DNA from 3 places in the Sporofaciens sp. SGI.106 genome. Region 1 is predicted to be linked to each of the others. Evidence: predicted binding sites of a transcription regulator. Region 1 holds the regulator's gene; each other region holds the start of a gene.
What was found. The regulator Rex, encoded in region 1, represses fermentation and respiration genes when NADH is low (regulators of the CRP and FNR family bind a similar motif). The targets are predictions, from matches to a motif close to ATTGTTAANTANTTAACAAT.
Positions count from the first base shown of each region.

Region 1 (4,359 bases):
GTGGTTGGTAGGCTCATCCAGAATCAGAAAATTCGCTTCTGAGAGCATGAGTTTTGCAAGAGATACCCGACCTCTTTCTCCACCGCTCAAATCCCCGATCAGTTTAAAGACGTCGTCGCCTGTAAACAGAAATGCTGCCAGCATATTACGAATCTGGGTGTTGGTAAGAGAGGGGTAATCATCGGATATTTCCTCAAAAATGGTCTTGTCCATGTGAAGGACGTGATGCTCCTGGTCGTAATATCCGATTTTGACGTTCGTTCCCAGGGTAAATGTACCGCTGTCTGCCGGAAGTACCTGATTCAGTATCTTGAGCAGTGTGGTCTTTCCCGTTCCATTATCACCGATTATTGCTACGTGTTCCCCGCGTTTAATCTCGAAGCTTATATTGGAAAATAATGTCTGCGGCGGAAAGGATTTGCTCAAATTCTCTACAGAGAGTACATCATTACCGCTTACACAGGAAGGCTCAAGTGTCAGGTGGATTTCACTGTGGATTTCTGCAGGTTTCTCCACCAGAGTCATTTTGTTCAGCATTTTTTCACGGCTTTCTGCCCGCTTAATAGATTTTTCCCGATTGAAGGAGCGCAGTTTTTCGATGACGGCTTCCTGATGTTTGATTTCCTGCTGCTGGTTTAAATATTCTTTCAGTCTGGCATCCCGGATCATCTGTTTCTTCTGTGCGAAGGCTGTGTAATTTCCGGGGAACATCATGATATTTCCCAGTTCGATTTCAATGACCTTTGTTACGACACGGTCCAGAAAATAACGGTCATGGGATACAATGAGAACGGCGCCCGGGTAATTCAGAAGATAAGTCTCCAGCCATGCAATAGAATTCAGATCCAGGTGGTTGGTAGGCTCGTCCAGAAGAAGGACATCCGGGCGTGTCAGCAATAATTTACCCAGCGCGACACGGGTCTTCTGACCGCCGGAGAGGGTGTCGACCGGTTTCCCAAATTCAGACTCTTCAAATCCCAGTCCTTTCAGTACTCCGGTAATCTCGCTTTCGTAAGCGTATCCATTTTCCCGCTCAAAGGTATCTGTCAGCCGATGATAGGTGGTAAGTCTGTCTTCCAGCTCCTGTCCGGACAGAGATGATAATTCCTCTTCAATAGAGCGGATCTGACGCTCCATCTCGATGACATCTGCCTTGGCAGTTTTTACTTCTTCGTAAATCGTATGACCGGTAGTGACTTCCTGGTGCTGGGACAGATATCCGAGAGTCTTTCCTTTGGCAAGAGTGACAGAACCGTCATCCAGGGAAAGTTCCCCCACGATCATCTTAAGAATCGTGGATTTGCCGGCACCATTGAGACCCACCAGTGCTGCTTTTTCGTGTTCTTCTATATGAAAAGAGCCATGTTTTACAATGACTTCTTCTCCAAAAGCTTTTTTGATGTTATGGCATGATAAAATCATGGCATGACCTCCTAAACCTAGTATTACTCACAATAATTATAACGAAATTTATGCAAAATACAACTAAAAGTTTGACTTTGAGTTGACAATTCTATATAATATTATGAAGAGAAACAAATCGGGAAGGTGAGACTAGTGGAAGAAAGAGAAATTTCTCAGGCTGTAATACGAAGACTTCCAAGATACTATCGCTATTTGGGCGAGTTGCTTGAAAATGGTGTAGAACGTATTTCCTCAAATGAGCTGAGTAAGCAGATGAAGGTGACGGCATCCCAGATTCGACAGGATCTGAATAATTTTGGTGGATTTGGACAACAGGGATACGGATATAATGTAAAATATTTATACACGGAGATCGGGAAAATCCTGGGGCTTGAGAAGAACCATAATATGATTATTATCGGAGCCGGTAACCTGGGACAGGCTCTGGCAAATTATGCGGCATTTGAAAAGAGAGGATTTGTTCTGAAAGGGATATTTGATGTAAATCCTACCCTTGCAGGTGTGTCCATTCGTGGTGTTCCGATTCGAATGATGAGTGAATTGAGAGAGTTTATAGGCAAAAATGATATTGAGATTGCCGCACTTACTATACCGAAGGCAAAAGCGATTGACGTTGCAAATGAACTGGTAGAGCATGGAGTCAGAGCAATCTGGAACTTTGCTCATACAGATTTGAATCTGCCGGAACATGTCATTGTTGAAAATGTTCATCTGTCAGAGAGTCTGATGAGGTTATCCTATAATATCAGCCGATATAACGAGGAGCATAAAACAGAATAGAGTGAGTCTTGAAACGAAAGTGGGACGTGTAATGTCGGTCTGTGCTGTGCAGGCTTTCTTTACACGTCTTTTGCGTATAGTCAGGCTGAAAATAAGAGGAGGAAAAGAGATATGATATATTTACCGGATGGAAATCAGATGAAGGAGGCGGACCGCCACACCATCTGTGATCTTGGGATTCCATCTCTGGAACTGATGGAGCATGCAGCAAGAGCCTGTGTGGAAGTTATGGAAGATCGAAAAACAGATCTGTCAGATGTGTGCATTGTGTGTGGCTCCGGCAATAATGGTGGAGATGGATTTGCGATTGCAAGGATGCTGCTGGAGAAAGGATATTCTGTTAAGGCGGTTCTGGCGGGACGCATGGAGAGCAGGACCCCGGAGACAGTGTATCAGATGGATTTGTTTGAAAAAGCAGGAGGAACAGTCAGTGAATGGAAATCCGGAAAATATAGTGTCATAGTAGACGCCTTATTTGGCGTAGGATTGAATAGAGATATAGAGGGAAGATATGGCGAGTTGATTGAAGAGATGAATCAGGCAGAGGCAGTCAGGTTTGCCGTGGATGTGCCGTCGGGAATCAGTGCGGCAGACGGAAGAATACTGGGGCATGCATTTCATGCAGATGTGACAGTAACCTTTCAGAGGGGAAAACTGGGGCTCTATATGGATCCGGGACGGCAGATGGCCGGTGAGGTAATCGTAACGGATATCGGTATCAATACAGAATGCCTGGATGAGGATATTCATACAGTCTGTGCCCTGGAGGAGAAGGATATTAAGAAAATGATGCCGGAGCGCAGGGAAGATTCCCATAAAGGAACCTATGGAAGATTGCTTGTGATTGCAGGCAGTAAGGGGATGGCGGGAGCAGCCTGGCTGAATGCATATGCGGCATATATGACAGGCGCCGGACTGGTGCAGATCTACACGGCAGAAGAAAATCGAATGATTCTTCAGCAGCTCCTTCCGGAAGCAATTATAACGACTTATGATTTGTTCGATGAGAGAGAGTTAATTTCCCTGCTCCGATGGGCAGATACAGTTGTCATCGGTTCCGGAATCGGGACGACAGATCTGGCGAAAAAGCTTCTGCGCACTACCCTGGAGTATGTGGCTGTTCCATGTGTGATTGATGCGGATGGACTGAATCTACTGGCAGAAAATCCAAAATATATGAAAGATCTGAGGGAAAACCAATTTGTATTTACTCCACATATGAAAGAAATGTCCAGGATTTTAAAGAAACCGGTATCGGAACTCAGGGAGAATAAAAGAGAAATGTTGGAGGAGTTTGTGAAAAACTATCCGGTCACCTGTGTGCTGAAGGATGCCCGAACTCTCACGGCATGTGAGGGAAGGCACACGGCTTTGAACCTCTCAGGTAATGCTGCCATGGCAAAGGCAGGCTCGGGAGATGTTCTTGCCGGCATTATCGGAGGACTCCTTTCACAGGGCACAGATGTTTATGAGGCAGGTGTCCTGGGCGCATATCTCCATGGATTGGCCGGGGATGCGGCCAGAAAGCAAAAAGGGGCATACAGCGTGCTGGCGCGGGATCTGGCGGAGAATCTGGCAGTAGTTTTGAGAAAATTGGAGGAGGATTAAATGAAGAAATATAGCAGAGTTTGTGCAAGAGTGAATCTGGATGCCATAGAATATAATATGGAAATGATGAGGCGAAACCTGCATCCGGATACGAAGATGATCGCAGTAGTGAAAACGGATGCTTATGGACACGGTGCTGTTCAGGTTGGAAGAATACTGGAACCCAGGGATTATGTCTGGGGATACGCGGTGGCAACCGCAGACGAGGCGCTTTTTATGAGAGAGCATGATCTTATGAAGCCGATTCTGGTACTGGGATGTGTCTTCCCGGAACAGCGCAGGGATATGATCGAACGAAATATCCGGGTAACCTGTTATACGGAAGAGATGGCACAGGATTTATCGAATCTTGCAGTGGAAATGGGAAAGAAAGCATATGTGCATATTAAGCTTGATACAGGCATGGGCAGGCTTGGATTTTTAATTAATGAGGAAAACGCAGAGATTATACGAAGGATTGCCTCCATGCCGAATCTGGTAATGGAAGGTATGTATACACATTTTGCCAAGGCGGATGAGACAGATAAGACATTTACGCAGAAACAG
Region 1 covers NZ_JBNPMZ010000001.1:73,655-78,013, forward strand. The annotation lists gene ACQRCC_RS00320 (ABC-F family ATP-binding cassette domain-containing protein) at 1-1,422, opposite strand, end outside; gene ACQRCC_RS00325 (redox-sensing transcriptional repressor Rex) at 1,558-2,205, shown strand; gene ACQRCC_RS00330 (NAD(P)H-hydrate dehydratase) at 2,317-3,813, shown strand; gene alr (alanine racemase) at 3,814-4,359, shown strand, end outside.

Region 2 (4,359 bases), on a different contig from region 1:
CCCTGCCCCATAATTGAACCCAATAATCGGTGCGACTCCCATAGAATATCCAATATATATCGCCACAAATACAAAAGATACATACATAATAACACCGTAAGCAGATACACCATTTTCCCCCACATAATGCATTAATTGCAGGTTATATAAAAATCCAACAATAGATGCCGATACATTTGACAAGAATTCGCTCACACCATTACCACAGGTTTTAGCAATTACTTTCGCTTCAAATCTTGTACCTGTCAGTTTCAGAATACTGGATTTTGAAAACGCAAAATAGATAAACGGAACAGCACCACCCACGATCTGACTGGTGACGGTTGCCCACGCTGCTCCAGCTATACCCAGATCACATATCCCTACCAAAATCCAGTCAAGCAGCATGTTCGTACATCCCGCTATCAACGTAATGGCAAATCCAATTCTCGGTTTTTCAGCAGTAATCAAAAAATTTTGGAACAGGTTTTGCAGCATAAAAAACACTACACCAATCATATTTATTCTTAAATACAATACACAATAGGGAAGCATTTCTTCACTTGCGCCAAGAAGTTTCGAGATACCAGGTGCAAGAAAAATACTAACAGCAGCAAGAACCGCACCTATTCCAATCAGTGTATAAACGATAAGAGAAAAATATTTCTTCGCTTTCTGTTTTTCATCAAGCCCCAGGTGCAATGATACTAACGCATTTCCACCCGAACCAAACATAAATCCCACTGATGCAATCATCATAATATAAGGCATAACCAGATTTAGTGATGCAAATGCTGTCTTTCCTACATAATTCGATACAAAAAAGCCGTCTACAATACCGTAGATGGATGTAAAGAGCATGGTACATATTGGTGCAATAACAAATCGAAACAGCTTTTTATACGTGAAATGGTCTGATAGCTGGATGCTATTGTCCCTTATCATACGCTTTTACTTCCTTTTCAAATTGTTCTTTAAACTTTTCAATCAGCTCAAGATATTTCAATCTGTCTTCTTCCGTCCAGGAATCCAAAACACGGTCTTCCATATCAACTAACGGTTTTATCTTTTGAGCAATAATTATTCGTCCTTTATCCGTCATCACTATTTTTTTCGATTTTTCATTTAGTTTTTCCAGAAGGATGATTTCCCCTTTTTCAAGCTTTCTGATAGCAGAATTAAGAGTCTGTTTGCTTAATCCGGTAGCCTTTACAATATCGCTTTGAGTCAACGGTTCCTTCGTGTCATAAAGCATATACATAACCATTGATTCACTGTCTGATAAACCAAGCTTCATACTAATATCATGGTATAATCCATTCAATTCATTATAACTTTTGTTTAATCTATGTCTAATGTCCACAATCTTGTCACCTCGCAGTGGTATTATAGTACGATTTCGGACTACTTTCAAGATTGAAATTACACCTTAATGTATTAACGCCAATGGAATTCCTAACTTGGGGAACTGGCACATGTGGAATCCCCGGCAGGAGTGGTCAATGATGTGAATTATGGTGGGAACACCAGGATAGCCATACTTAATCAATCGTTACATCCGGTTCCGAACATACCGTGCCATGAATTGCTTTCTCATCCTGACGTGCAATATACTGAACCAGACTGATGCACTGATTGGAATAACCCCATTCATTATCATACCACGCTATCAATTTAACAAAGGTCTCATCCAGCATAAGACCTGCCTTCACATCAAACACACAGGTATTGAAATTAGCTCTTATATCACCGGATACAATCTCATCATCATTATATTCAATAATACCCTTCATAGATGTAAGACTGGCATCCTCTACAACCTCACAAATCTGTGCATAGGTTGCAGGTTTGCTCAACTGCATTGTTACATCGATAACAGACACATCATTGGAAGGCACCCGGAAACTCACTCCCGTCATTCTGCCCTGCATCTCCGGCAAGACAAGGCCCACTGCCTTTGCTGCACCTGTCGTGGAAGGAATAATATTATTAAATACAGAACGTCCGGTTCTCCAATCCCGTCCACCGTTTGAATCCACCGGCTTTTGTTTTGAAGTCGAAGAATGAATCGTTGACATCAATGCCCGCTCAATCCCAAAAGCATCGTTAATTACTTTTGTCAGCGGGGCAAGACAATTCGTCGTACAGGAAGCATTAGATATAACTGTCATACTTGGATCATAGGTTTTATTATTAACCCCCATAACGAAAGTAGGAAAATTTTCATCCTTCCCAGGGGCAGTCAAAATCACTTTTTTCGCACCACCATTTAAATGTTTACGACAATCCTCAAGTGTTCTGAATACACCTGTTGACTCAATGATGTATTCCGCTCCGCAAGAAGCCCAATCTATCTGTGCCGGATCCGATTCAGAAAAGACCTTAATGTGTTTTCCGTTAATAACCAGACAATCCTTTTCCGCTCTCACCTTTCCTTTAAAGCGTCCAAAGACCGAATCATATTCCATCTGATAAGCCATACGCTTTACATCTGCATTTCGAAGATTAATTCCACATACTTCAATATCTGTATCTCTTTCCTCCAAAATTCTCATAATCACTCGTGCGATACGTCCAAAACCGTTAATACCAACCTTTACTACCATTTCATACACTCCTTTTTTAATAATGAGTATGAGATTATTTTTCTCATACCTGCCTTCAAATATCTTCATCGACATTATAGAATGACATAGTTCCCGATGTCTAATATGTAAAACGCAACAACAGATATAAGTAAAACGCAATTGTTATAAAAATATCAGGATAATTGCACTTTTATTTGCTCCTTTTTTCAATACATGTTACACTTAAAAAAACATTAATTTTACAACAAACTACATCTGACATTCCATCAGGGAGAGATTATATGAAACGCAATCAATTAGAAATGCTAATAACACTGGAAAAATGTACTACTATGAAAGATGCTGCGAATATTCTGAAAAAGAATCCTTCTACCATCGGAAGAAGTTTGAAAAGCCTGGAAAAGGAACTGGAATGCTGTCTGTTTCAATACTCAAAAAAACAACTGGCTCCTTCCCCGGAAGGAAAAATGATATTGGAGTATGCCCATACATTTACAAAAGTAATTGAAGAAATGAATCATTTTCTTTTTCCTGCATCCTCGCAACCTGCCTATCATAACTGGTCAGAACAGGAAATTGAGCATCTTTTGATGATTCGCAAAAAGAAAAACCTTTCCAACGCTGCCAAAGTACTTTTTGTCAGCCAGCCATCTCTCAGTCAGATGCTCAATACTTTAAACACTTACTGTTCCTTCCCAATCTTTGAAACTGTCAGGAGTGGACTGCATCTCACTATGCAGGGCGAGACATTTTTTCTTTATATCGAAAAAATGCATTCTATTTTTCAGAATATTCATCAAGATCTGGAAGAATTTCAAAATCTCAGACTTGGTACCGTAAAGATAGGTATCCCGATTAATCTGGGAAGCCATCTGATTCCGCTCATTGTGCCGGCATTTTTAAAGCGTTTCCCCGGAATCAAACTACGGATACTTGAAGCTAACTCTCAGAAACTGAAAAATATGTTAAAAGAGAAACAGGTAGATTTTTGCATTTTACACGAAAATACCGACACAGCAATGTCTGGAAAAGAGTCAAGAATTAATAATTATAATGATGATTACATTCGTTATCAGATATGTTATGATGAATCGTTTTTTCTGGTAATACCCAAAAAATGGCGAGAACGTCTTTTATTACCAGAGAATAGGCCACTGGAAGCTCAGGATCTGCTAAAACTGTCACATATACCTTTTGTGCTGATTGCAAAGCGACAGCCTCCGCGAAATGTAATTCAGAGAATTTTTGAAAATGTCCATATTCTAACAGGTGTAGCTTTTAACCCGATTGCATGCTGTTCTGCTAAAAATATGGAAACAATCAAACGCCTTGTACTGGCAGAAACAGGAATTACATTTCTTCCGGAATCTTATATCCATCTGTATTCCGAACAGACCGACCTGATCAGCTATCCTTTATCAGACAGCCTTGAAGGAAAATGGACTATCGCTATTGCATTGCCTCAGGAAACCTCCATGTCCCGAAGTTCAAAAGAGTTTATAGAAGTCATGAAAGAAACCCTTCCTATTTCTGTACAATATTAATAAATGTACAGTCTAAAGATTCAAAACACCGTTTCAGCTTTTTCACCATGAGATTCTTATCAGAATCCTCTACATACACATCACATTTCCCCTTGATACTTCCAAATGTTATCTTTTTCTCCATATTCAGAAGTGCCATCAGATTCTGAAGCATGTGATCTCTTGTAGCATCTTTGTGATATATTTTTATATATGCATATCCAGGATAATCCGTGGAGTCATACATAAGTATCTTGTAATCTTCTACA
Region 2 covers NZ_JBNPMZ010000014.1:8,379-12,737, reverse strand. The annotation lists gene ACQRCC_RS10635 (MATE family efflux transporter) at 1-924, opposite strand, end outside; gene ACQRCC_RS10630 (MarR family winged helix-turn-helix transcriptional regulator) at 908-1,342, opposite strand; gene gap (type I glyceraldehyde-3-phosphate dehydrogenase) at 1,521-2,585, opposite strand; gene ACQRCC_RS10620 (LysR substrate-binding domain-containing protein) at 2,849-4,111, shown strand; gene ACQRCC_RS10615 (hypothetical protein) at 4,092-4,359, opposite strand, start outside.
Region 2: gap (type I glyceraldehyde-3-phosphate dehydrogenase) is a predicted target of Rex. The motif match lies at 2,726-2,745, and genes of this name have one in related genera.

Region 3 (4,359 bases), on a different contig from region 1:
TGAATAAGGATTTTATCGAAGAATGGGCAGAGGAAATGAGAGATGAGGCAGACTCAGAAAAACTTCTTTCTGAGCTCAGTGAGAAAGAAATGAAAGAAGTCCTCTCCGGTGATGATAAAGACGGCGTATATCACGATAATTTTTTCCTGGATTCCGAAGGAATTGAGATTGGTCTGGGATTCCGTTATCCTGCAGATGATAAGAATGATCTGGGCTTTGGCTGGGTAACTGCTCCGTTTGAGATGGATGATATCAGGGAATTCAAGACAGACAGCGACTTCTGGACGCTGATAAAATAGACAGAGCGAGGAACTATCATTTATGAAATCATTAGTAATAGCAGAAAAACCATCTGTGGCGCGGGATATTGCCCGCGTTTTAAAGTGCGGGAAAAATATATCCGGAGCCATTGAGGGGAATCAGTATGTAATTACCTGGGGGCTGGGGCATCTTGTGACTCTGGCAGATCCGGAAGATTATGATAAGAAATATAAAGAGTGGAAGATGGAAGATCTTCCCATGCTGCCGGAGCATTTCCGCTATGAGGTAATCCGGCAGACAGCCAAACAGTATCAGGCAGTGAAAACACAGATTCACCGAAAGGATGTAGAAGAGATCATCATTGCTACCGATGCCGGAAGAGAAGGAGAACTTGTGGCGAGGCTGATTCTTGCAAAAGCAGGAAATAAAAAGCCGATCAAGAGACTCTGGATATCTTCTGTGACGGATAAAGCAATCCGGGAAGGATTCCAGAAACTCAGGAACGGACATGAGTATGACAATCTCTATGATGCGGCTCTCTGCCGTGCGGAGGCTGACTGGCTGGTTGGAATCAATGCCACACGGGCACTTACCTGTAAGTATAATGCCCAGTTATCCTGCGGACGTGTTCAGACGCCAACTCTTGCCATGGTTGCAAAGCGGGAGGAACAGATTCGCTCCTTTGTTCCCCAGAGTTATTATGGGCTTCAGGCAGTGGGAGAGGGACTGACCCTTACCTGGCAGGACAAAAAATCCGGAAGCTGCCGTTCTTTTGATAAAGAGCGGATACAGAAGCTTTACCAGAGCCTGAGAGGAACAGGCGGTACTGTTGAGCAGGTGAAAACAGTGCCAAAGAAGAGCTCTGCACCTCTTCTTTACGACCTTACTGAGCTTCAGAGAGAGGCACACAGGAGATTCGGATTCTCACCCAAGGAGACACTGAATATTATGCAGCGACTCTATGAGAATCATAAGGTACTCACCTATCCCCGTACGGATTCGCGGTATATCAGTACCGATATCCTGCCGACGATCAAAGACAGGCTGGAAGCAGTCAGTGTGGGACCGTACCGGAAATTGGCTTCGAAGGTAATGAAGAAACCTGTTTCCGCAAAGGCGCCATTTGTAAATAATCAGAAGGTTTCTGATCATCATGCCATTATTCCTACGGAGGAAGTACCGGATTTTTCCTGTATGACCAATGAGGAGAGGAAAATCTATGATCTGGCGGTGCGCAGATTTCTGGCAGTTTTATATCCGCCGTTTGAATATGAGCAGACGCAGATACTGGTGAAGATTGGTACGGAGCAGTTTGCGGCAAAAGGAAAAGTGGTAAAGAGTCAGGGATGGAAAGAGGTTTATGATTCTTCCATAGAAGACGAGGATGCAGAGGAAGAGACTTCAGGACTGAAAAATCAGACGCTTCCGGCACTGAAACCGGGAGGACACATGGATATTCTTCGTTTGACTATCACGGAAGGTAAGACGAAACCACCGGCATATTTCAACGAGGGTACACTTCTGTCTGCCATGGAGAATCCTGCGGCATATATGGAAAGCCATGACAAGGCAATGGCAAAGACCCTTGGAGAGACTGGGGGACTTGGAACTGTGGCGACCAGAGCGGACATTATTGAAAAATTATTTTCCGGCTTTTTGTTAGAGAAGAAAGGACAGGAGATTCATCTGACTGCCAAAGCAAAGCAGCTTCTCAACCTGGTTCCGGAGGATCTGAAAAAACCGGAGCTTACCGCCCAGTGGGAGATGGAACTTTCAAGAATCGCAAAGGGACAGAAGAAGCGCAGTGCATTTATGGAAGAAATTGTGGATTACACCGGTGAACTGATCGGAGAAATCCGTCAGGGAGAGGGAACCTTCCGCCATGAGAATCTTACCAATACAAAATGTCCGGTCTGCGGAAAGCGAATGTTGAAGGTGCAGGGGAAGAAGGCGGAGATGCTGGTGTGCCAGGATAGAGAATGCGGACACAGAGAGACTCTTGCCCGGGTATCCAATGCGCGCTGTCCGGTTTGTCACAAAAAGATGATGCTTCGCGGAAAAGGGGAAGCCCAGACCTTCGTATGCTCCTGTGGACATAAGGAGAAACTGACCGCTTTTCAGGAGAGAAGGAAGAAGGAGGGCGCAGGGGTCAGCAAGCGTGATGTTCAGAAATATATGAACAAACAGAAGGATGAACCGGTGAATCTGGCATTTGCGGAAGCATTTTCCAGAATTCATATAAAAAGTTAATTGACGAATATCGACAATTGTGAGAAAATAAGAACAGGTATGGTGTTAAAGTAATAACAAAGCCTTACAGAAATAAAATCATGCATAGTTGAAAGGAGTTTTAAAATGATTTATTCACACGAAGTAGAAATGATGTGTCCGGTAGCTCAGGGTGCAAATCACGGACCGGCTCCGATTCCGGAAGAAGCAAAATGGGTAAAGGCAAAAGAAGTGAAGGACATTTCCGGTCTGACACATGGTATTGGCTGGTGTGCTCCACAGCAGGGAACCTGTAAGCTTACACTGAATGTTAAGGACGGAATTATCCAGGAAGCACTGGTAGAGACAATTGGATGTTCAGGAATGACTCATTCCGCTGCTATGGCTTCTGAAATCCTTCCGGGAAAAACTATATTAGAAGCATTGAATACAGACCTTGTATGCGATGCGATCAATACAGCAATGAGAGAATTATTCCTTCAGATCGTATACGGAAGAACACAGAGTGCATTCTCAGAAGACGGTCTTCCGATCGGTGCAGGTCTTGAGGACCTTGGAAAGGGACTTCGTTCTCAGGTAGGTACAATGTACGGAACACTTGCAAAAGGACCTCGTTATCTTGAGATGGCAGAAGGATATGTAACAGGTATCGCTCTTGACGAACAGAATGAGATCATCGGATATCAGTTTGTAAGTCTTGGAAAATTCACTGACTTTATCAAAGCAGGTGATACACCGAACGATGCATGGGAGAAAGCAAAAGGACAGTATGGACGTGTTGCAGATGCAGCAAAGATTATTGATCCACGTAAGGAGTAGCCGTAATTAGCGGAATACGCACGTATTTGCAAAATGTTACATAGTATATAGAGCTCAAACGAGGAGGACAAGTAAATGGCTTTATTTGAATCATATGAAAGAAGAATTGATAAAATCAATGAAGTATTGGGAAGCTATGGAATCGCTTCCATTGAAGAGGCAGAGAAGATTACAAAGGATGCCGGACTTGATGTTTACAATCAGGTTAAGGGAATCCAGCCAATCTGCTTTGAAAATGCATGCTGGGCATACACAGTAGGTGCAGCAATCGCAATCAAAAAAGGATGTAAGACAGCAGCAGATGCAGCAGCAGCAATCGGAGAAGGACTTCAGGCTTTCTGTATCCCGGGATCTGTAGCTGATCAGCGTAAAGTAGGTCTTGGACATGGTAACCTTGGAAAGATGCTTCTTGAGGAAGATACAGACTGTTTCGCATTCCTGGCTGGACACGAGTCATTCGCAGCAGCAGAGGGTGCTATCGGTATCGCAGAGAAAGCAAACAAGGTTCGTAAGAAACCACTGCGTGTTATCCTGAACGGACTTGGAAAAGACGCAGCAAAGATTATTTCCAGAATTAACGGATTCACATACGTTCAGACAGAGTATGACTATTATACAGGAGAACTGAAAGAGGTTCAGAGAATCGCTTACTCCGATGGTCTTCGTTCCAAGGTTAACTGCTACGGAGCAAATGACGTACGTGAAGGTGTTGCTATCATGCACAAAGAAGGTGTAGACGTATCCATCACAGGTAACTCTACAAACCCGACACGTTTCCAGCACCCGGTTGCAGGTACATACAAGAAAGAATGTATCGAGCAGGGTAAGAAATACTTCTCCGTTGCATCCGGCGGTGGTACAGGACGTACACTTCACCCGGACAACATGGCAGCAGGACCGGCTTCCTATGGTATGACAGATACTCTTGGACGTATGCACTCTGATGCACAGTTCGCAGGATCTTCATCCGTACCGGCCCATGTAGAAATGATGGGACTTATCGGAGCAGGTAACAACCCGATGGTTGGTATGACCGTTGCAGTTGCAGTT
Region 3 covers NZ_JBNPMZ010000006.1:78,461-82,819, forward strand. The annotation lists gene ACQRCC_RS06490 (GNAT family N-acetyltransferase) at 1-299, shown strand, start outside; gene ACQRCC_RS06495 (DNA topoisomerase III) at 322-2,511, shown strand; gene ACQRCC_RS06500 (iron-sulfur cluster assembly scaffold protein) at 2,617-3,309, shown strand; gene ACQRCC_RS06505 (GGGtGRT protein) at 3,385-4,359, shown strand, end outside.
Region 3: ACQRCC_RS06500 (iron-sulfur cluster assembly scaffold protein) is a predicted target of Rex. The motif match lies at 2,553-2,572, and genes of this name have one in related genera.